Regions from separate parts of the Rheinheimera salexigens genome, predicted to be linked through region 1. Evidence: predicted binding sites of a transcription regulator. Region 1 holds the regulator's gene; the other holds the start of a gene.
The links. Region 1 encodes FNR, which switches genes on or off when oxygen is low (the NO sensors DNR and NnrR bind a similar motif). Its sites were predicted from a motif close to TTGATNTANATCAA; they were not measured.
Positions count from the first base shown of each region.

Region 2: the regulator FNR is predicted to act here: its motif matches at 4,329-4,342, upstream of BI198_RS15900 (DUF3149 domain-containing protein).

Region 1 is NZ_MKEK01000001.1:2,064,131-2,075,932, reverse strand. It holds gene BI198_RS09455 (DUF2987 domain-containing protein) at 1-310, shown strand, start outside; gene ttcA (tRNA 2-thiocytidine(32) synthetase TtcA) at 429-1,346, opposite strand; gene uspE (universal stress protein UspE) at 1,424-2,356, opposite strand; gene fnr (fumarate/nitrate reduction transcriptional regulator Fnr) at 2,469-3,182, opposite strand; gene BI198_RS09435 (sulfite exporter TauE/SafE family protein) at 3,219-3,893, opposite strand; gene ccoS (cbb3-type cytochrome oxidase assembly protein CcoS) at 3,890-4,096, opposite strand; gene BI198_RS09425 (heavy metal translocating P-type ATPase) at 4,093-6,474, opposite strand; gene BI198_RS09420 (FixH family protein) at 6,487-6,990, opposite strand; gene ccoP (cytochrome-c oxidase, cbb3-type subunit III) at 7,048-8,028, opposite strand; gene BI198_RS09410 (cbb3-type cytochrome oxidase subunit 3) at 8,021-8,203, opposite strand; gene ccoO (cytochrome-c oxidase, cbb3-type subunit II) at 8,209-8,820, opposite strand; gene ccoN (cytochrome-c oxidase, cbb3-type subunit I) at 8,831-10,261, opposite strand; gene BI198_RS09395 (hypothetical protein) at 10,534-10,956, shown strand; gene BI198_RS09390 (D-hexose-6-phosphate mutarotase) at 10,995-11,802, opposite strand, start outside.
Region 2 is NZ_MKEK01000001.1:55,920-67,721, forward strand. It holds gene fkpA (FKBP-type peptidyl-prolyl cis-trans isomerase) at 1-130, opposite strand, end outside; gene BI198_RS00310 (WD40 repeat domain-containing protein) at 236-1,216, shown strand; gene BI198_RS00315 (SlyX family protein) at 1,203-1,430, shown strand; gene BI198_RS00320 (YheV family putative zinc ribbon protein) at 1,530-1,736, opposite strand; gene BI198_RS00325 (ATP-binding cassette domain-containing protein) at 1,854-3,761, shown strand; gene BI198_RS00330 (TIGR02444 family protein) at 3,754-4,263, shown strand; gene BI198_RS15900 (DUF3149 domain-containing protein) at 4,403-4,540, shown strand; gene BI198_RS00335 (GMC family oxidoreductase) at 4,604-6,166, opposite strand; gene BI198_RS00340 (hypothetical protein) at 6,228-6,716, opposite strand; gene BI198_RS00345 (hydrolase) at 6,769-7,791, shown strand; gene BI198_RS00350 (YheU family protein) at 7,766-8,002, shown strand; gene pckA (phosphoenolpyruvate carboxykinase (ATP)) at 8,085-9,686, opposite strand; gene cysQ (3'(2'),5'-bisphosphate nucleotidase CysQ) at 9,882-10,712, opposite strand; gene nudE (ADP compounds hydrolase NudE) at 10,699-11,268, opposite strand; gene yrfG (GMP/IMP nucleotidase) at 11,363-11,802, shown strand, end outside.

The DNA of each region.
Region 1 (11,802 bases):
AATGCCCCTTAATGCCACGGTTAAACAGCAACAGCTAGTGCACTATCAACAGCAATTTAGCTTAGTTTTAGCTGATTTAGCCGGTAGTGTTAGTAAGCGTTGGTTACCTGAAGTACAAGGCGTGATTATAGTATTTGCTAACAACGTTACTCGCTTAAACTCGTTGTCGACAGATCAACAAGCTGTGACAAAGTGCCAAGAACAACGCTGTGAAATACGCTTGGTAGATTATAACAGTGCACTAGATTTGCCGTGGTTATTGGGTGAGAAACCTTTATATCTATTGCCTCTGATGGCGCAAAAACACTAGTTCAATAAGGTTAATACTAGCCAGTAATTATTCTATTATCTTGAATTTACTGGCTATATGCTCTATCTCATGCGAAAAGTACATTTCAAAATGTAGAGTGCATTCTAAATGCTGAGTCTTAACTTAAAGCAATATATTGCAACTCTGCAACATCAGCATCTTCATCGGCAATAAAACCAGCAGGAATAGCCGAGATACTGGGTTTATCAAAAGCGGTATCACCTTCACTTACGCTAGTATCTTTACTTAACTCAGCAAAATTAAACAGGTTTTTATCAATCATATGTGAAGGCACAATATTCTGCATAGCTTGAAACATAGTTTCTATTCTACCGGGGAAACGTTTATCCCAATCTTGCAGCATTTCCTTAACCACTTGACGCTGAAGGCCGTCTTGTGAGCCGCATAAGTTACAAGGAATAATGGGGAAGCCTTTGGCAATTGAATACTGTTCAATGTCTTTTTCTTTGCAGTAAACTAATGGCCGAATAACAACATGCTCACCGTTATCACTGACCAACTTGGGCGGCATTGATTTCATTTTACCGCCAAAAAACATATTTAAAAACAGGGTTTCTAACATGTCATCTCGGTGATGGCCTAAGGCAATTTTTGTAGCGCCTAATTTTTTTGCTGTGTTATATAAAATACCACGGCGCAAGCGTGAGCATAACGAACATGTAGTTTTACCTTCTGGCACTTTTTCTTTTACAATTGAATAGGTATCTTCATTTACAATTAGATATTCAACGCCGAGTTCAGTTAAATAGCTCGGTAGTACTTCGGCAGGAAAGCCCGGTTGTTTTTGATCTAAATTGACAGCAATAATACTAAAATGTATTGGCGCCGACTTTTGTAAATTAAGCAAAATATCTAACATAGTGTAAGAATCTTTGCCGCCAGACAAACACACCATAATTTTATCGCCATCTTCAATCATATTAAAGTCTGCGATAGCTTGTCCTACATTGCGGCGTAAGCGTTTATGTAACTTATTTAAACTGTATTGTGCTTTGGCTTGCGCTGCGTGCGTCATAAAATTAAACCTAATGCTAAAATGGCGCACATTATAACGAAGGCAACGCCAATACCAAAGCAACCTAGTGCGAAAACTTAGCTTTTCTGTAATGGACTGACAAAATCTGCCGGTTTTACCGCGAGAACATCGCAGTCTAACTGGTCGATAACATGCTCAGCCGTATTACCAATAATGGCTGCAGAAAATCCGGTACGGCCTATAGTGCCGATCACGACCATAAGGGCATCATATTCATTGACAATATTAGGGATAATATCTTCAGGCATCCCCTCTATGACATGACATTGCGCGGCAGGAATATCATATTGATTAGCTAATTTAGCCACGGCATCAATGTGGTGTTGTTTCATACTTAAACTGTATTCTTGCGCATTAAATTCAGGTATTTCAATCGCAATATTTACCGGCGTGCCAGGAAAAGCATTAACCAAATGTACTTTAGCATCCAGTAACTTTGCCATTTGCAGTGCTTTTGCAATAATGCGTTGATCTAGGGCTGAGTGATGTTCTTGTTCGCTACCGGCATGTATAGCGGCAATAATATTGCGCCGCGTTGGCCATTCGTACTCTTTTATCAGTAGTACAGGGCAGGGGCATTTACGTAAAATATGCCAATCGGTTGGCGTAAAAATCATCGACTTTAGAACATCATGATCATGTGTCCCTTTAATAATAAAGTCGATATTTTGCTCTATAGCGGTATGGACAATGGCTTCAAAAGGCCGGTTATGCCATACCACCAAGATATGGGTGTCTAAATCAGTCGCGTTAGCTTCAGTTAGTAGCTGTTTAATCCACTGCTCTCGATCACTAATAACAGCTTGGCGCATTGATTCACGCTCTGTACCAGACAGCATAGTGGTCATTTCGTAAGAGAAGTCGTATACGGTTAAAAATACGGTTAAGCGACAAGGCTGCAGCCTAGCAAGTTGTAAAGCACGATTAAGCGCTTTTTGATATTCAGCTGCGGGGTCTAATACCACTAATACATTGCTATAAGCTGACATAACTGACTCCTAAAATCATAATGTTCGTTATAGTGTTTGGTTATAGTATTTAGTTTGAGTATAGCCACTAGGGTTATTTTTTGCTGTGAAAATAACCTAGTATTTGTTCAGCTTAACATCGAGCTGATAAGGATGCCAATTCTGATAACTGATTGAGATTAGTAATTTTAATTAACTTACCCTGTACTGCGATAAGCTGCTCTTTATGTAACTTGCTAAATAATCGACTCACCGTTTCTACTGTTAAGCCTAAATAATTACCGATATCACTGCGGGTCATGGTGAGTCTAAATTCGTTCGCTGCAAATCCACGATTAGCATAACGCTGAGATAATTGTTTAATAAAACTGGCTAATTTTTGTTCAGCCGTTTTATGGTTTAACAACAGCATCATTTGCTGATCAGCGTGAATGTCTTGACTCATTAAGCGCATCATTTGCTGGCGAAGGCGAGGTAACTGGCCCAGTAATATGTCAAGGTTAGACAAGGGGATTTCACACACCATAGAGGTTTCTAATGCTTCAGCGTTGCTTGGGTGGTGTTGGGTATTAAAAGCATCAAAACCGAGAACATCTCCGGGCAAATGAAAACCGGTTATCTGTTGTTCACCTTGCTCGGCGATGGTCAGGCTTTTAAACGTGCCTGAACGCACGGCAAATAAAGATTTTTGCGGTATGCCTGCTTCAAACAACCTATCGCCTTTATGAAAAGGTTTTTTCCGTTGAATAATAGCGTCGAGTTGACCCATTTCTAAATCATTTAATGAAAATGGCAAGCAAAGCTGACTAAATCCACAGTCTTGACATTTTATCGCAGATTTTTGCATCCTTTAACCCTAAGTAAGCAAGCTCTATACTTTAACCTAAATAAATATACGTTTAGCCGCAAGCCATATGGTATAAACACCATAACTAGCTAATAAAAAACTAGTTATGTATCTTACCATTAAATTATTTTTAATTTGGGTTAACTTTTGTGCTGCCAGACCAGAAAGTAATATGGCCGGCAATGTGCCTATACCAAAGGCAAACATCACTAATGCTCCAGAACTGGCACCTCCACTGACTAAGCTCCAGCTTAATGCGCTGTAGACTAAACCACAGGGTAGCCAGCCCCAGCATAAACCATACAAATAGGCTTTTTTAGCCGAGTCTAAGGGTAAACAGTGTTTGGTTAAAGGTTGAATATAACGCCAGATACCCTGGCCCAGTTGTTCTAACTTTAGTAGGCCAAACCAAAGCCGACTAATATAAAGAGCAATGGCAATAAGTAAACAACCAGCCAACAAACGTAGCCAAAGTAATGAGCCACCAGCAAGTTGCATGGCACTAGCGCCAAAGTAACCGACGACGGCACCAAAAAAACTATAGGTTGTCAGGCGACCTAAACTTAACAAAAGTTGTAGCCAAAGTTTACGTTTTACATTCGCACCGGGCATAGCCAATTGTAATGCGGCGACAATACCACCACACATTACTAAGCAGTGACTACTGCCAATAAAACCGATCGCGAGGGCAGCAATCAGGTCACTGTTCATTCTTTAGGAGGCTTATTGTTGCTGCTAGTATTCGCTTTGCTGTTAGCCTTAGTACTTTTTTGGCCGTTATCATCAAACAAGATACTAAAACCTTGCTTATCTAAATCTTCAAATTGGCCTTTACGCACCGCCCAAAAAAATACTGTTAAGCCAAACACAACAAATAACATGGCGATTGGAATTAAAATGTAAATAACATTCATTTTTTTAATAGCCTTAATGAGTTTGACACAACCAGCAATGAGCTAAATGACATGCCCAGTACCGCGATATAAGGCGAGACAAAACCTGCGACAGCAAGTGGGATAATAATAACATTATAGCCAATTGCCCATGCTAAGTTTTGTTTAACCCGCAGTTTGGCCATCTCGCTGCCGGTAATCAATGAGAGTAATAAACTAATATCAGGCTTTAATAATACCACATCGGCTTGGTTCTTGGATAAGTCAGTACCCGACTCTAAAGCAACTGAGACATGAGCAGCATGAAAAGCAGGACTGTCGTTAATGCCATCACCTAACATCATCACCTTATGCCCGGCTGATACCAAATTTTGCACTTGTTGCACTTTTTGCTCTGGTGAGCAGCCTTTAAACATAACATCAAAGCCCAGTTGCTGCTGTAATTGCTCTGCTTGGCTTGAGCTATCGCCGGTAAGCATTATCAGTTGATAATTTTTAACTTTAAGTTGGTTTATTAACTCAGGAATTTCAGGGCGCAGCGCGTCCTGTAAGCTAATGCTAGCAATGAGTTTATGATCAATGCATAAATAGACCATGGCATCGGCAACGGCAGTTACGTTACAAAACTTGGCACTACCGACTTTAATCAATTGGTGTTGATAATTAGCGCTAATACCACCACCGACAGTGATTTCAACCTCGGTTAAGGCTAGTGTTTGCTGATAATACTGAGCAAAAGCCTGGCCAATAGGGTGTTCAGAATTTAACTCTAAGTTTGCAATTAAATTTAACACTTGCTCTCGACTTAATGCACTATCAAACAGCTGGACCTGATTTAGTGAAAATTGACCTTGAGTTAAGGTACCGGTTTTATCAAACACGATATGGCTTATTTCAGGTGTGGCATCTAATGCTTCACTATTTTTAACTAAGATACCTTGTCGATTTAATTGCGCTAACACACAGGTGACAGCCGTAGGCGCGGCTAGGCTTAGTGCGCAAGGGCAGGTGGCAACTAGAACTGATAACGTGATCCAAAATGCCCGATCGGGATCGAGCCAAAAATACCAAAGTAAAAACGTTAATACGGCAATTAATAATAGTTGTTCAATAAAATTTTGAGCTAATTTATCTGTTTTTTGCAATAGGGCCGGTTTTTGGCTGAATGTACGATGTTGCAGCGCAATAATTTGGCCTAACCGCGAAGACATCAGTGCCGAACTGACCTGAACCTGAAGTAAACCATTATGGTTGATACTACCTGCTAGCACAGTGTCGTGAATATCTTTGTCTATAGCGCGATACTCACCCGTTAACATTGACTCATCAACGGTACTATTCCCACTAATAATGTAACCATCTGCGGCAATAGTTTCACCAGGCTTGACCAAAATTAGATCGTCAGCTTTTAAGCGACGAGCTGAGACAACCTTTTGTTCACCCTCAACTAATAAAGTAGCACTGACCGGCATGATTTTTAATAAGTTGCTGGTGGCATCGCGGGCTTTAGCTCGGGCTCTATATTCAAAGAACTTGCCTAACTGCAGTAGGAAAGTAAACATACAAACTGATTCAAAATACACTTCACCGGTATTAAACACCGTGGCATAGGCGGAAGCGCCAAAAGTATAATAAATAGCTAAACTAACCGGGACATCCATATTCAACTGCCGGCTTCTTACACTGCGCCAAGCACTGAGTAAAAAAGGTAATGCTGAATAAATAACGACGGGTAGGGTCAATAACATACTGATCCAGCGTAAATAGCCTTGATGCGATTGCTCAATACCGGTGTATTCGCCAAAGTATAAACCAAAGGCGATAGCCATAACTTGCATTGAAATAATGCCAGAAACAGCTAAACGTTTTAAATAACGATTTAGTTCCAACTTAAAACTTTGTTCTTCTTGATCGGCAATAAAGGGGCTAGCCTTATAACCAATATTTTGCAGCGCTGTGATAATGTGGCTTAAGGGCAAATTATCGGCTTGCCATTGTAAATAACAGCGCTGGGTAGTGGAGTTAACATTGACTTTGGCTATAGCTGAAAATTGGCGTAATTGCTTTTCAATTAACCAAGCACATGCTGCACAACTAATGCCATCAATGGATAATTCAATTTCATTATAATCACCCTGTAATTGGCTTATATCCGCAAGCACGTCTGCAGAATCATAATGATTTAGCTCATTTTGGATTGACTCTGGCAGAGGCGAAGCTTTAGCCGCGGGTTCGGTACGAAAGCGATAATAATCAGCTAAATTGCTATCAATAATGGTTTCGGCAACAGCTAAACAACCAGGACAGCAGAGATGCCTTGTTACATCATCAAATTGCAGCGTAAAGTCAGTGCCGGCTGGTACAGGCTCATGACAATGAAAACAGCGAGTTACACTCACAATACTGTCCTGTTAATAACCTAATTGAATTTCTTGGCTTGCAGGTAAAACTAAATTTGCCCGTAATTTCCATGCCTTAGAATTATCAGTAACAGCGATACGCCAATTACCTTGTAAAGAGTGGGGCAGCGTCGCGATATAAAGTAATTTACCACTACGTTCGGCTGTAAGATTAAAATCTTTATTGGCGATAGTTGGGTGGTAAAAATCCAGTAGCATATGCTCACCTAACGTATCATTTTGGGCAAAACGAATAATAATTTGATTACCGGCTATTAATACTTTGGCGTCTAAGTTACGCAATTCAGCCTCACGGTATAACGCTAAGCGCTGGTTAATAGCTTGACCTTCTTTATAGTAATCATCGACTACCATATCTGGGATATTACCTTGCATCAGCATAACAGTATGTGCAGCTTTTAGAGCCGTAAAAACAGGAACTGCAATTAAAAGCCATGGCCATAACTGCTTGTACCAAGGTTTAATATCTTGCTGCATAACAACCTCTAATATCATAAAAATAAGCCCCGTAATCGGGGCTTAATATAAGTGCGAATACGCTATAAGGTATTATTATTCAGCAGGTTTTTCTGGGTTTGCTAAACGATATACATAAGCAGTTAGAATATGCACTTTATCTGCCCCTAAGGTTTTTTCAAACGCAGGCATTTGACCAAAACGACCTAAAGTTATGGATTCGGTTACCGCTCTAGCTGAGCCACCATATAACCAAGTATTATCGGTTAAATTTGGCGCACCAAAAGGTAGGTTATGGGCTAAACTACCCTTACCGTCCATACCATGACATGCAGCACATAAAGCAAACTTGGCTTTACCTGCAGTTGCATCAACTTGATCAACTTGACGGCCTGATAAGCTAAGCACGTAAGCGGTCATTTCTTTAACGCCTTGATCGCCGCCTAGGGCATCATACCAAGATGGCATAGCGGCTTTTCGACCAAACATTAAGGTTTCTTTAATTTTGTCAGGCGACCCACCGTACAACCAATCATTGTCGGTCAGGTTAGGATAACCTGTTTGACCACGTGCATCTGAACCATGGCATAAAGAACAGTTTTGTAAAAATAAGCGCTGGCCAATTTTTATTGCTGCATCGTCATAAGCCAAATCAATAACATCACGCTGAGCAAACTGTTGAAATATTGGACCATATTTCTCAGATGCATGCTCAAGTTCACGATCAAATTGAACATGGCTGCCATCTGTTTTTGATAACTCAACCGCTGCACGAGATTCTGCCAACGATTTAATACCTTGGTTAGAACTAGTCCAGTTTAATAAGCCTTTATAATTACCTAAACCCGGGTAAAGCGCTAAGTAAAATACCGACCAAATGATGGTTAAATAGAACATATAAGTCCACCAGCGAGGCAGTGGATTATTTACTTCTTGAATACCGTCTACTATATGGTCGGTGACTTCGCCTTCTGGTACGTCAACATAGTTTTTAAGGCTGATGGTTAATAACCAAAAACAACCAATAATAACGGGTAAGGTAAATACAATGACCCAAGCACTCCAAAAGCTACTCATGATCTGACTCCTGTTTGGTTTTTGGTTGTTGTTTTTGCTGCTCGTCACCGAATACTAAGTTCGCAGCCTGATCAAAATCTTTTTTGCCTTTTATAATAAAAGTCCAAACGACAAAAGAGATAAAAGCAACAAACAAAATTACCGTGTAAATACTGTGAATATCTGCATATGTCATAGTGATTACTTCAAGTGTGTGCCAAGTGATTGCAGATAGGCAATCAGGGCTTCCATTTCTGTTTTCCCTTTAACCGCTTCTACCGCGCCAGAAATATCGTCATCTTCATAAGGCAAGCCAAGTGTACGTAAGACTTCCATTTTCTTTACAGTATGCTTGCCATCTAATAGATTAGTTTCTAACCAAGGAAAGCCAGGCATATTAGATTCAGGTACCACAGAGCGTGGATCAACTAAATGGGCATGGTGCCAATCGTCACTATAACGCTCGCCTACTCGTGCTAAATCTGGACCAGTACGCTTAGAGCCCCACAGGAAAGGGTGATCCCAAACACTTTCACCAGCAACAGAGTAGTGGCCATAACGCTCTACTTCAGCCCGGAAAGGTCTAATCATTTGGCTATGACAACCAACACAACCTTCACGGATATAAATATCCCGACCTTCTAATTGTAGCGGGGTATAAGGTTTCATACCTGTTACTGGCTCGGTCATTTCATCTATAAATAGCAGAGGTGTTAACTGAACTAAGGTACCAAATGAAATGGCAACACAGGTTAAAACAGTCAATAGACCAACGCTTTTTTCAATTTTTTCGTGATGATTTTTCTTTGACATGGTCTACCTCTTACGCAACGGCTGGCACAGGTTCGGCCAAGCTTTCTTTCGGTGCACGAATAGTTTTGAAAACGTTGTAAGCCATTAACAACATACCGGCAACAACAAATACACCACCTACAAAGCGCATAAAGTAGAATGGCTTAGAGGCTTCAAGACTTTGTACAAAACTATAGGTTAAGGTGCCGTCAGTGTTGACTGCGCTCCACATCATGCCTTGAGTAATACCTGAGATCCACATGGCAACGATATACAATACAACACCAATGGTGTGTAACCAGAAGTGAGAGTTAATTAAGGATGTACTGTACATACGGCCTTTATTATATAACACCGGTATTAAGTGGTAGATAGCGCCGATAGAAATCATCGCAACCCAACCTAAAGCACCAGAGTGAACGTGACCTACAGTCCAGTCAGTATAATGCGATAATGCGTTTACTGACTTAATGGCCATCATTGGGCCTTCAAAGGTAGACATACCGTAGAAAGACAATGAGACAATTAGGAAACGTAATATAGGGTCAGTCTTAAGCTTATGCCAAGCGCCTGATAAGGTCATAATACCGTTTATCATACCGCCCCAGCTTGGTACGAATAGGATAATCGACATCACCATACCTAAAGACTGAGTCCAGTCAGGTAAGGCGGTATAAATTAAGTGATGCGAACCTACCCAGATGTATAGCGCAATTAAGGCCCAAAAATGGACAATAGATAAACGATATGAATAAACCGGGCGACCAGCTTGTTTAGGTACAAAGTAATACATCATACCCAAGAAACCTGCAGTTAATAAGAAACCAACCGCATTATGGCCGTACCACCACTGAACCATGGCATCAACAGTACCGGCATAAATAGAATAGGATTTAAACGCGCTGACGGGAATAGCCATACTATTTACAATATGCAGGGCAGCAATCGTTAGGATAAAGCCACCGTAGAACCAGTTAGCAACATAAATGTGGCTGGTTTTACGTTTAACTAAGGTACCAAAGAATACAATAGCGTAAGAAATCCAAACGATGGTTAGTAGTATATCAATTGGCCACTCAAGCTCTGCATATTCTTTAGTAGAGGTTAAGCCCATTGGTAGGGTAATAACAGCAGCAACAATAATGGCTTGCCAACCCCAGAACGTAAACATTGCTAATTTTTCAGCAAATAAGCGAACCTGACAGGTACGCTGTACGACATAATAACTAGTGGCGAATAATGCACTAGTACCAAATGCGAAAATTACCGCGTTGGTATGCAATGGACGTAGGCGACTATAAGTCAGCCAAGGAATATCAAAGTTTAATGCTGGCCAGTATAACTGCGCCGCGATAAAAACGCCCAACCCCATGCCAACAATACCCCAAATTACGGTAGTGATAGCAAAAAGGCGGACAACGCTATAGTTGTAATCAACATTTAACGATTTGGTCTGGCTCATGTTGAGTTCCGCTGAAGTTTGTGCTGGTTACTGAAAAAAGCTGCCTAAGCAACCGTTGCTATTAACCATACTATTGTTTAATACAAGTATTATTTGTATGGTTATTCTGGCCATATATATTAAGGGGTTTAGGCTGGAAAAGATAGCTGAAACACATATTTTATGATGTAGAACAAATAAATGATTAGCAAATAGTCATTTGTAATGCGAATTTGTGGCTGGATGCTAAAACAGCTTACAATAGCGCTAACATTCTCTAACCCAGGCTTATTATGCCAATCGTATATTGGACGTTATTAATTCTACTGTTATTAACGGGCTGTGATAATGGCCAAGCACGCAGCGAAAAGCCGTTAATATTAACAGAAACTGCCTCTTGGCAATTAAGCTTGAGTAATGCAGATGCGCCCGTTGAAACCCCGTTACAACTAACTTTAACAACTGTGCTCAGCGACAATAAAGTGCCTGCCGCTATTGAGGCCGATATTGTGGGGATTTCGATGTATATGGGTAAAATACCATTACGATTTACTGCCGCAACCGGCACAGATGATACTGAACGGCTTTATAAAGCTGAGTTTTTATTAGGCGCTTGTAGCGAGCCCAATATGCAGTGGCAACTTAATATTAATATCCGTTATAACGATGGCACCGTTGACACCTTGAGCAGTAAGTTTACGTCTAGTTGGCACTAAATATTTAGCTATAGGCTACTTTATTATTTGCCATTGTATTACGGGCAACTAATGGTCTGGCTTAACGCTAACGGCTTGGCTACTAAAGCTAAGCGTGCAGTTTCAATACAAACAAAGTTTAAATAATCTCTGGGTTTAGCATCTTTAAGCAAGGCGCATTTTTCCTGCCAAGGATTCCACACTACAGTCGCGTCATGGTCTTCTTGACTAATTAAAATACTATGCCGATCTTTTTGCAGCTGAATATCCGGTTCGGTATGGTGATAAATGCGATCTACTTCTTGATCAATCTGCAGGGTGTTGGAACTCGTATTAACTAGCTGCTGACTTAGGCTATCTTGGTATTGGCTTGGTAGTGGGCTAATTTTACATTGCTCTAATTTTCTGATCTTAAAGTAACTATGTAATGCCGCTTGTTGTAAAATATCTTCATCGCAATTTAATCTTATTCTTAAAGTATCATTCAGGGTTATTGTTAAAAATAGCTTAATAGTCCCAGGATAATAGGGCAGATCATTAACGCTAATCGACAGCTGAATTTGCGCGCCACTTTGCTCACAATGCTGTTGCTCTAACTGCCAAAGCCGATTTCTAACTAAGCCATGATTAGTAAATTGCGGTTGTAGCTCTAGTTGCTGTGAATTTTGCGGCTGGGGCATTAACTGTGGTGCTATAGGCCCAAACCAAGGCCAACAGATGGGGATGCCGCCTCTGATGGGTTGCTGATTATGCCAAGTTGCCAGGTTTGAAAGCCAGAGTGTTTCTTGGTCGGGCTTTGGTTTATAAGATAAGACTTGGCCACCATACAACGATACAACGGCTGAAGCCCCGGCATATTTTAACTTA
Region 2 (11,802 bases), 2.0 Mb from region 1:
CACCCAGGCTATATGCTTGCTTGGCTTCATCGGTATCTAACTGTACTGGTTTAACTTCAGTTTCTTTTTGGCAAGCCGCAAGGGTCATAACAGTAACGGCGACCAACGTCATTTTGGTAACTAAGCGCATTTGGTTCTCCAAGATTTAGGCAGCAAAGCTGCAAAAGTATGTTTTAATAGTGTCCAATGAACCGTTCTATACTAACTGTTTGTACTGATGAGGTTAACACCCCGCATGAAATATCCGCTGTTTTTTCTACTAATTATGCTCAGTGGTTGCGAAAAGTTGCTGCCAACAGCCCCATTGCAACAATTTTTGCATGTTGCTAATGGTAGTTATGCCGCGGCCATCTCTGATGATGCTCAATACGCGGTGGTCTCTTCCATAGAAGATGGCATTGCCTTTTGGGATCTCAATAACAATGCTTTACTATATCAATGGCAGCATCAAGCCGATACCGATAATTATGTATTTAGTATGGCCATCAGCCATGACAATAGTTATGCACTGACTGCAGATCAACATACTTTTGCTTTATGGCGCGTGGCCGATGGTAAAAATAGCGGTTTTTGGCAATTAGATGCCGCTACCGTTCGTGATGTCGCTGTATCAAATAATGGTGCGCATTTATTAATTGGTAAAAGTAATGGTGGCGTGCAGCATATTACGCTGGAGTCAGGCCGTCGCTTAGAGTTTCTTGGCCATACTGAGCGAATTAATAGCGTCGCCATGTCACCCAATGGACGCTATGCGTTAACGGGCGGTAATGATTATAAAGCTAATTTATGGGATACCAAAAGCGCTCAGATTATTTATAGCTTTAGTCATCCCAGCCGAGTCACTAAAGTGGCTCTCGATCCCGAAGGACGCTATGCTTTTACTGCCGACAGCCAAGACTTAGCTCAAATATGGGATATTAAAACCGGCGAGCGTATTAGTCAGTTACAATTCTCTGCTCGGCAACAAATTTTTAGTGCAGTACGCTTTAGTGCTGATGGTCGCTATCTGGCCACCGGCGCCCCTAGTCGAAAATTAGCCATATGGGATGTGCAAACCGGTAAAGAACTGCAACAATGGCGAGTATCAGTAAAAACCAATAGTCGTCCAGCCAGTGCAGTCGTTCATGCCGTGGCATTTCTAAGTAATAGCCAGCTAATAAGCGAAAGTTCTAGTGGCATAGCCGAAGTATGGGAATTCACAAATGAATCAAACTAATGAAAATTTACACCTGCATATTATCGAACTGGAAAGTAAGTTAGCTTTTCAGGAAGATACCGTGCAAAGCTTAAGCCAGGAGCTGCTTGAGCACCATAAGCGCATAGAGCGCTTACAGATCCAAATAAAAATGTTGGCAGAAAAGATGCAACAAATTCCTGATGATATGGGTATATTACGGCCAGAAGAAGAGCCGTTACCACCGCATTATTAATCTATTTTGCTGCTTAGCTCTTGTTTCGAATAATAGCGAGTTAGGACCATAGCCCAGTGATAACAATAGCTTGAATAAAGTAATCTGTTAGTTAAAACATTATTCTGGTTTAAATACACCAATAACCTGCTCTGACTTTCGGCCCGCTTTGACAATTTGTTCCTGCGGTTGCACCATTTGATAACTGCAGGCAACACATTCAACTTTTTCAACATTATTTTCTAGAAATAACATCATAGTGTCTTGGGCATGACATTTTGGGCAAGTGGCACCAGCAATAAAACGTTTCTTTTTACGTGTGGTCATAATAATTCTCACTTAATGACTATGAATTTCTATGGCTATTATTTTACGTGCTAAGCCTTGGTTTGTTAGCATTATACGGGTAAATTAGCACCCCAATTCAGTTGTTCAGGAAAAAACATGATCCAGCTTCAACAGGTCGAACTACGCCGCGGCATTCAATGTTTATTTAAACATGCCGATCTTACCGTATTTCCCGGACAAAAGGTGGGGATTGTCGGTGCAAATGGCTGTGGTAAATCCAGCTTATTTGCCTTACTACAAGGTAAAATTGGCGCCGACGCCGGTAATGTTAGTATTCCTGTCAACTGGGATATCGCCACTGTCGCCCAAGAAACGCCAGCGGCTGAATGTAGCGCCATGGATTATGTATTACAAGGCGACGAACAATTATTTCCGTTACTATTAAAGGTACGCACTGAGTGTAGCGAAAGCGACTTGGCCGCAGTGCACTTACAAATAGAAGCCTTAGATGGCTATCGCGCCGAAGCAAAAGCCGGCGTATTACTAGATGGCTTAGGCTTTAGCGGTGAAATGCAGCAACACGCCGTTAAATCATTCTCGGGCGGGTGGCGCATGCGGCTTAACTTAGCGCGGGCTTTATTGCAGCGCGCCGACTTAATGTTACTAGATGAACCTACCAACCACTTAGATTTAGATGCCGTATTATGGTTAGAAAAATATCTAGCCAATTATCAAGGCACCCTACTACTGATTAGTCACGACCGTGATTTTTTGGATGCCGTTACCGACAATATTGTCCATATAGAACGGCAAATACTTACCTTATACAAAGGTAACTATAGTCAGTTTGAACGCCAACGCGGCGAGCAACTTGCCCAACAACAAGCTAATTTTGATAAGCAGCAATTGCAGGTAGCCCATTTACAAAAATTTATTGACCGTTTTAAGGCCCAAGCCACAAAAGCGCGCCAAGCCCAAAGCCGGATTAAGGCACTAGAGCGCATGACGCTATATGCACCCGCACATGTTGACTCGCCTTTTAGTTTTAGCTTTCGTGAACCAAAATCTTTACCTAATCCATTATTAAAAATGGATAATGTTCAAGCCGGTTATGCAGATAAAGTCATTTTAAGCCAAATAAAATTTCAATTATTACCAGGTAGTCGTATTGGCTTACTAGGACGTAATGGTGCCGGTAAATCTACCCTAATAAAATTATTATCTGGCAGTATGCAGCCGCAAAGTGGCGATGTTTGGTTCGCTAATGGGGTGAGCCTAGGTTATTTTGCTCAACATCAGTTAGAAACCCTGCGACCACAAGATTCACCCTTACAGCATTTAGTCCGCTTAGACCCATTAGTACCCGAGCAAAAGCTGCGCGACTATTTGGGCGGTTTTGGTTTTTATGGCGATAAAGCCTTAGAAGCCTGTGCACCGTTTTCGGGAGGTGAAAAAGCGCGACTAGTATTAGCCTTAATTGTTTATCAACGTCCGAATTTATTATTACTCGATGAGCCGACTAACCACCTAGATTTAGATATGCGTGAAGCCATTGTCATGGCACTGCAAGAGTTTTCTGGTGCGACGGTAATTGTATCGCATGATCGGCATTTACTGAGCAGCTGCACCGATGAGTTTTATTTGGTGGCCAATGGCAAAGTTGCCCCTTTTGATGGCGACCTAGGTGATTACTATCAATGGCTGCAGCAAGATGCCAAACAAAGCCAAGCTAGTGTTGCTGTTAGTACTCCTGCGACAAGCAATCAAGTGCGCAAAGATCAAAAGCGTTTAGAGGCAGAACTGCGTAACCTACTCCGGCCAATAAAACAAAATATTGACAAGCTAGAGCTACGCCAACAAAAGTTAGAAACTGAGTTAGCTGACGTTGAACAGCAACTTGGCCAAAGTGATATTTATAACGCTGAGCGCAAAGCTGATTTAACACTGTTATTAGCGAAGCAAGCCACAACCAGTAGCCAGTTAGCCGAGGTAGAAACGGCTTGGTTTGATGGCCAAGAACAGTTTGAAAATCTCACTAACGAGTTTTGGCAAAAGCATGACTAGCGTTAACGCTACTGATTTTTGGCAATTTAGCCTTAGTTATTATGCTAAGGTAAAACCGATTTGTTTAGCTTGGCAAGATGACTTTAATGCTAATGTTAATCTGTTACTGTTACTGGGTTATTTAGAGCAGCAGCGCTTAAGTATTACTGGCCAAACCCTTAAGGGGCTAAACCAAGCTTTATTTGTTTATAATGCCCGTATTACCCAGCGAGTGCGGGCGTTACGCCGACGCGTTAGTAGCCTAAACCCGTTAACTACCGAGCAACAGCAGCAATTTAGTGCTGAATTGAAACAACAGTTGCTCGGTGTAGAATTAGTTGCCGAACAACAGGAACAACAATTGTTAGTGCAATTATTAACGGCTAACACACAGCATAATGCCGTTATTAACGCCCCCAGTGCCTTGCTAGAGCTCTACTTAGCCCTACTACAGCAACCAATATCTAATACGGTACAACAACAGCTTATACAGTTACGGCTCGCGTTAAGCCCTTTTAAATAAAAGCCCTATTTAATCAACACTTCTTGCTGGAATTGCCTCTTTAAACCCAAGCAAACAATCAAAGTTTGATCTACATCACTACTCTATGCTCAACAATACGTTATGGTAGCCATATCAAAACAGTACAAGGGGATATGTTATGGACTTATGGCACTTATATTTTAATGACCCAATTATTTTCGCCTCTTTTACCGGACTGGGCGTACTACTTGGCATCGGCGCTTTTTTTGCTGTCTATTTTACCTATAAAATTAGTACTGCGACTGAGCAAGATTAATTTTCATTTGCCTCAGCAAGTCACCCCAACCGACTGCTGGGGCAATATTGTATTAGCCTAACGCTATACTGGCTGCAGCTCATGGCTTAATTCTTTAATTAATTGCTGGCAGTTTTTCCATACCAAGGCATAAATAGTCAGTTGCGGATTTGCGCCTAAACTAGTAGGTAGAATAGAACCGTCAAATACCGACAAGTTGGTTAATTGATGGTGGCGACCGTTAGCATTTACCACGCCTTTGTCCGCTGTTGCACTCATATTACAACCTCCCATAACATGCGCCGAAACAACCGTTTGCCGTAAAGCGGTCATCGACAACTGCTCAATTGCCGCTTTAGCTTCTGGCCAGTTTTGATATAACTTTGCATCGTGATGAATAGGCAGAATTTGCTTAGCACCGGCGGCAAATTGTAATTCCGCCATGGATAATAGTGCTTGACGCATACCCTGCCAAATATAATCAGTAATGGGATAATCTAATACTGGCTGTTGATCTTGATCTAATACTACTTGGCCACCTTGGCTTTCTGGGTGAAAGCCATCCCGTATAAGCGCGATAGTCACTTGCAGTTGATTAAAGCTTTTCATCAACTGCGCATGTTGATCGCCTACACCAATTAACTTCGACGCCATCAACACCGGATGGATAGGGGGTACTTCCAGCTTATAGCCTGGCTGCTTGGAATCGGTTGGCCATACAAACTGATCAGAATAAATACTTTGCGGCGCACCAGCATGACCATTAATATCTTCAGCAAATACAGCACCACTGATCACCGTTGGATGTAGATAAGTATGTTTACCTAAACGACCTGATGGGTTAGGCACCTTAGAGCGTAGCAACAAAGCTGGAGAACCAATAGCCCCAGCGGCTACAATATAATGCTTAGCTGATATTGTGACTTTTAATGACGCAGTAGGCTGAAAATGCTCATCAACCGGCACCGCTTCTAACCTCAATATTTGGTTATCCTGCCACTGTAATTTGCGTACAGAAAGCCTTGAGATTAACGTGGCACCCTTTTTTAAAGCAGCTGGAATCGTGCTGACCAACATAGATTGCTTAGCATCTATGGGACACCCCATACCGCAATAGCCCAAATTAGCACAATGGGTAACATTGCGTTTGATCACAGTATATTGCCAACCTAATTGCTCACAACCATATTGCAGTTTAGCGTTATTGGCGTTTGGCGCTACCGACCATTGCTTTATATTTAAACGCTCTTCAGCTAATTGGAAATAGGCCGTAAGATCATTTTCTGCTACAAAATTCAAACCAAACTGGTCTTGCCAATAATCTAGTGTCTGCTGGGGCGTGCGAATAGATGTGGTCCAATTTACGGTAGTAGAACCACCTACAGTACGACCCTGTAAAATACCAATGGCTTGATCTTTAGTTTTACGCGCTGCGCCTTCTTGATATAAATTAGGATAAGCCCAGCGTTCTTCCATCTTAAACTGCTCACGCGTGTAATAAGCGCCTTCTTCTAGCAACAATACTTTAAAACCCGCCGCACTAAGTTGCTCAGCGGCAATACCACCACCAGCGCCTGAGCCTATGATGACCACATCAGCGCTAAAATGTTGATCGGTTATAAACTGGCTGGCATCCAAATGTTGCATCATTAATCCTTTTGGCTGTATTGCAATTGGGCTTTATAGTAAACGGGCTATATTTATATTCTTAACGATATCTCGGTGCGGTATAGTTTATAGCTTGCCAATGTTCTGGTTGGCCATAATAGGCCGCAAACAGCAGTTCGCGTAAACCATGATAAGCCTGCTGCAACAAGGCTAAATAACTATCGCGCCAATTAGCTAAAAGCTGCCAGCGCTGGCTCATAGTCAGTTCTGATATGGCCGTTAGATGACCGGTTAAAGCCAATTGAGTCACTTGATTGGCTAATAAATTAAATAACTGCTGTAATTCTTGTTGCTGTCTTTTGGCTAAGTACGGCATAAAATCGCTGATTGCCGCTTTAGTTCGGTTAACTTGAACAGCCATAGTCGTATCTTCAGGTAAAGCAGCGTACAATAAGGCAGGTAGTAGTGCACTTAACACGAGATCTCGATTATCACTATTCTCATCAAAGCTGCTGTTCCAGCCATATATACCTAAGCTAGACGCGGCACCTAAGGCGATACCACTAAGTATAAATTGTCGGCGATCCATAAGTGACTACTCTTCGTAAAATATTATTCATTGTTTATCAGGAAGCCTTGTTTTGCAAGCTCAGATCAGACCAGTTATTAGCTCCTCTTTTACGCCAGCATGGTGGCTTAAGCATGCCCATTTACAAACTATCTTCGCTAAATATTTAAGCCCTAAACTTAAACAGAAAACCGTGGCCGAAATATTCCCGCTGGCTGACGGTGATGAAATACAATTAAATTGGATGCAGCCCTCTCGTATTGCTAGCGACGCACCTTTAGTGGTGTTACTGCACGGTTTAGCCGGTGATATTAACAGTCATTATATCCAAGCTATGTTAGCCCAATGCCGACACCTACGCTGGCCAGCTGTGTTAATGCATTTCCGTGGCTGTAATGGACAACCGAATAAACTGCCTAGAGCCTATCATAGCGGTGACACTGCCGATTTTTCGGCAGTAATAACAGAAATAAGCCAACGTTTTCCAGAGCAAAAGTTGGTTGCTATTGGTTATTCGCTAGGCGCTAATGTCTTACTAAAATATTGTGGTGAGCAGACTACCGCTAACCCACTGGCCACAGCCGTTGCGGTATGCCCTCCCTTAGATTTATCAGCTTGTGCTAGTCGCATTAATCAAGGCAGCAGTAGAATATATCAACGGTATTTATTAGGCCGATTAAAGCGTAGTACAGCTTTAAAGTTAAAACAGTTCCCTGAGTTTCCTATCCCGCTTACGCTAAAAAAACTCAGTACCTTGCGCAATATAGAGCAATTTGATGATAGTTTCACGGCGCCTATTCATGGTTTTAGCAGTGCCCAAGATTATTACCAAAAAGCCAGTGGTAAGGCTTTTTTGCAACATATTAGTATTCCAACCTTAATTATTCATGCCAAAGACGATCCCTTTCTTAGCGATGCCGTTATTCCTACAGCAGAAGAGTTAAACCACTATATTCATTATGAACTTAGTCAAGGCGGCGGCCATGTCGGCTTTGTTTGTGGCAATATTTTCAAACCGAAATTTTGGTTAACGCAGCGTATTCCTACTTTTATTCGTGAGCAATTAAGCAATGATAATTCCGTACCAGCAACTTGATACCGACACATTAAATAATTTAATTGAGTATTATGTGTTACGTGAAGGCACCGATTACGGTGATGAAGAAGTGTCACTTGGCGACAAAGTACAACATGTTATGCAACAATTGGAAACGGGCGACATTGTTATTGTTTTTTCCGAGTTGCATCAAAGTATAAATTTAATGCCTAAGCAACAATTTGCGCAATTACCGGCTGAAGCCGAGTAATAAAATAAGTAAATACCCATAAAAAATGGCCGCTAAAGCGGCCATTTTTATTTGTTGAAAGCAGTCATCTATAAACGTGTGTTTAAAGTTGCGGCCCTGCAGCAACTAAGGCTTTACCTTCAGCGTTATCGGTAAACTTAACAAAGTTATCAACAAAAAGTTTGGCTAAGTCTTGGGCTTTTTCATCCCAGTTACTGACTTCGGCATAAGTATTACGCGGATCTAAAATAGACGTGTCATCAACACCTGGTAATGCTGTTGGCATGGCTAAATTAAAATACGGTAAAGAAACGAACTCTGCATCTTCAATGCTGCCATCTAAAATTGCATCAATAATGGCGCGAGTGGCTTTAATGGAGATACGCTTACCGGTACCATTCCAGCCCGTATTCACTAAATACGCTTCTGCACCTGAATCTTGCATCCGTTTACCTAACACTTCTGCATATTGCGTTGGGTGCAAGCTTAAAAACGCCGCGCCGAAGCAACTAGAGAAAGTAGGTGTTGGCTCAGTAATACCACGCTCAGTGCCGGCTAACTTAGCCGTAAAGCCTGATAAGAAGTGATACTTTGCTTGCGCTTCAGTTAACTTAGACACCGGCGGTAATACACCAAAAGCATCGGCAGTTAAGAAGATAACTTTTTTGGCATGGCCAGCTTTAGACACTGGAGTGACAATATTATCAATGTGATATATCGGATAAGAGACACGAGTGTTTTCAGTTCTAGAGCCGTCGTTATAGTCAACTTCACCATTTTCAGCAACGGTAACGTTTTCTAATAAAGCATCACGACGAATGGCATTATAAATATCAGGTTCGTTTTCTTTGGATAAGTTAATGGTTTTAGCATAACAACCGCCTTCGAAATTGAACACGCCATCATCATCCCAACCATGCTCATCGTCGCCGATAAGTTGGCGCTTAGGATCCGTAGATAAAGTGGTTTTGCCGGTGCCCGATAAACCAAAGAATACTGCAACATCGCCATCTTTACCGACGTTAGCAGAACAGTGCATTGATGCTATGCCTTGCAGCGGTAAAAAGTAGTTCATCATCGAGAACATACCTTTTTTCATTTCGCCGCCGTACCAAGTGCCACCAATTAATTGAATGCGCTCAGTAAGGTTAAATGCCACAAAATTTTCAGAGTTTAAACCTTGTTTTTCCCAGTCTAGGTTAGTGCATTTTGCACCATTCATGACAATAAAGTCTGGTTTATAGGTTTTTAGCTCTTCTTCGGTAGGACGAATAAACATATTTTTAACGAAATGGGCTTGCCACGCGACTTCCGTAATAAAACGTGCCGCAAGGCGGGTATCGGCATTGGCACCACAATAAGTATCAACAACAAATAAACGCTTACCCGATAATTGTTTAGTTACTGCTGATTTTAATGCTGTCCATACATCTTGAGTGATAGGCTTATTATCATTTTTACCTTGATCAGACCACCACACAGTATCGCGGGTCGTATCATCACGGACAATATATTTATCTTTTGGTGAGCGACCGGTAAAAATACCAGTATCAACTGCGATGGCGCCTGATGTGGTCAGTTTGCCTTGCTCATAACCTTGTAAGTCAGTGCGGGTTTCTTCTGCAAATAATTGATCATAAGAAGGATTATAAATAACTTCCGCGACATCTGTTATGCCATATTGGCTCAGATCCATATCGGACATGATGTAACTCCTAGGGTACTGTAGGTAAGGGTGCAGTCTCTAGCGGACTTAGTAATTCTGTGTTTTTGCTAAACATTTACAGGTTTATAGGCAAAAACTCGGCGCTATAGTAGCTTTTTTTAGTGTTAAAAGATAGCCAGAAAAAGTGCTCTTTAGCTGAATAAGTGATACAACTCTGCAACACTACCCTAAGCTTTACAGGGTTAAATCCCGTAAAGTTGCTTTTGCTTTGATTAATTGCTGCCAAGAAACACTGGCTTGACCTAACACCATAAAATTAGGATTAGCTAAGGTATCGCGCTGGTTATAACTTAAGGGTAAAAATTCGCTATCAAGTATTTGGCCACCGGCTTCTTCAACAATGACTTGAACTGCACCGGTATCCCACTCTCCTGTAGGACCTATTCGCATATAACAGTCGGCTTTGCCTTCGGCAATTAAACAGCTTTTTAACGAGCAGCTGCCCAGCGCTATATACTCAACATTTTGCTCTACTTGTAATAAATTAATAATTGGCTCAAGCGGTTGGCGACGGCTGACTGCAATTTTTAAGCACTCACCAACGTTAAAGTGATTAACATTGATCCGCTGAATTTGTTGGCTATCTTGTTTAAAAGCGCCATTGCCCCGCGTTGCATAATAAAATACTTGATGCTTTGGCCAATAAATAACACCTAATGCTGGCCAGCCGTCTTCTACCAAGGCGATACTAACAGCAAAGTCACCACTGCGGGCAACAAACTCTTGGGTGCCATCCATAGGATCAATTAACCAATAACGTGACCACTGATGACGTTCCGCTAATGACGCTAAACGCGACTCTTCGGAAATAATAGGGATCTCAGGCGTGAGTGTGGATAAGCGGTCAATAATAATGGCATTCGCGGCAAGATCAGCGGTAGTCACTGGACTTTGATCAGCTTTTTGTTGCTGCTCAAAGTTACCGCTTTGATATAACTGCCATAATTCTGTACCAGCTTCTAGAGCTGCTGCTTTTACTGGCTCAAGCAGATTACTTAAAAACATCCGGATTCGCTTCCAAATATTGCTGCGCTAAAAACAAACCGGCAACACTTCTAGCTTCTGTGAAATCAGGTTGTTGCAACAAAGACTGATCATCACGGCGTAACCAGCTAACAAGTTCTAACGGTTCTGGCTCGTCTCCCGGCAAAGATTCTGGGTACAAATCAAACGCCAGCACTATGTGCATTGTAGCATTAAAATGACTGGGGGCTAAAGCCAATGACTTTAAGCTAACAAAACGTTTTGCGCCAAAACCAATTTCTTCTTTTAATTCACGATTTGCCGCTTCAATTATTGATTCTCCAGGATCTATGCCGCCTTTAGGAAAGCCTAATTGGTAATCGTCGCTACCGGCACAATATTCCCGCACTAAATAAAAACTCTCAGCATCGGGGCAAGGTATAATCATTACGGCGCCATTACCGCCACCGCGTAACCGTTCATATACCCGCTGCTCGCCATTGCTAAATTCAAGCTGTAACTGTTCAACTTTAAAAAGTAGGCTTTGTGCCACCAGTTGCTGCTGCAATATCTGTGGCTTTTGTTTATTTGTCGTCATGACCATCCTATCGCTGCGACTAAGAGTCAGCTCTGTTACAATTAATACCGTTTACTATTACTGCTTACTATAAAACGAATGACAGGAAAAACCTATGTTGCATTGGGCTGAAATTGATACTGTATTACTCGACATGGACGGCACCTTACTAGATTTACATTTTGATAGTTATTTTTGGCAATATTATTTGCCTAAACGCTGGTCTGAAATTAGCGGTATTGATGAAAAAAGCGCTCAACAGCAATTAGATGCTGAATATACCAAGTTAGCCGGTAAGCTGGAGTGGTATTGTCTAGACTATTGGGGCAAACGGTTACAACTGCCTATTACTGAACTAAAGCGTGAAGTAATGGATAAAATTGCCATGCGCGACGATGCAGCCGTATTTTTACAGGCATTAAAAGATAGTGGTCGTCAGGTGATCTTATTAACCAATGCTCACCCTGACAGCTTATCATTAAAAGTAGAGCGCACTGAATTGGCGAGTTATATCGATACTTTAGTGTCTACCCATGAATTTGGCGTCACCAAAGA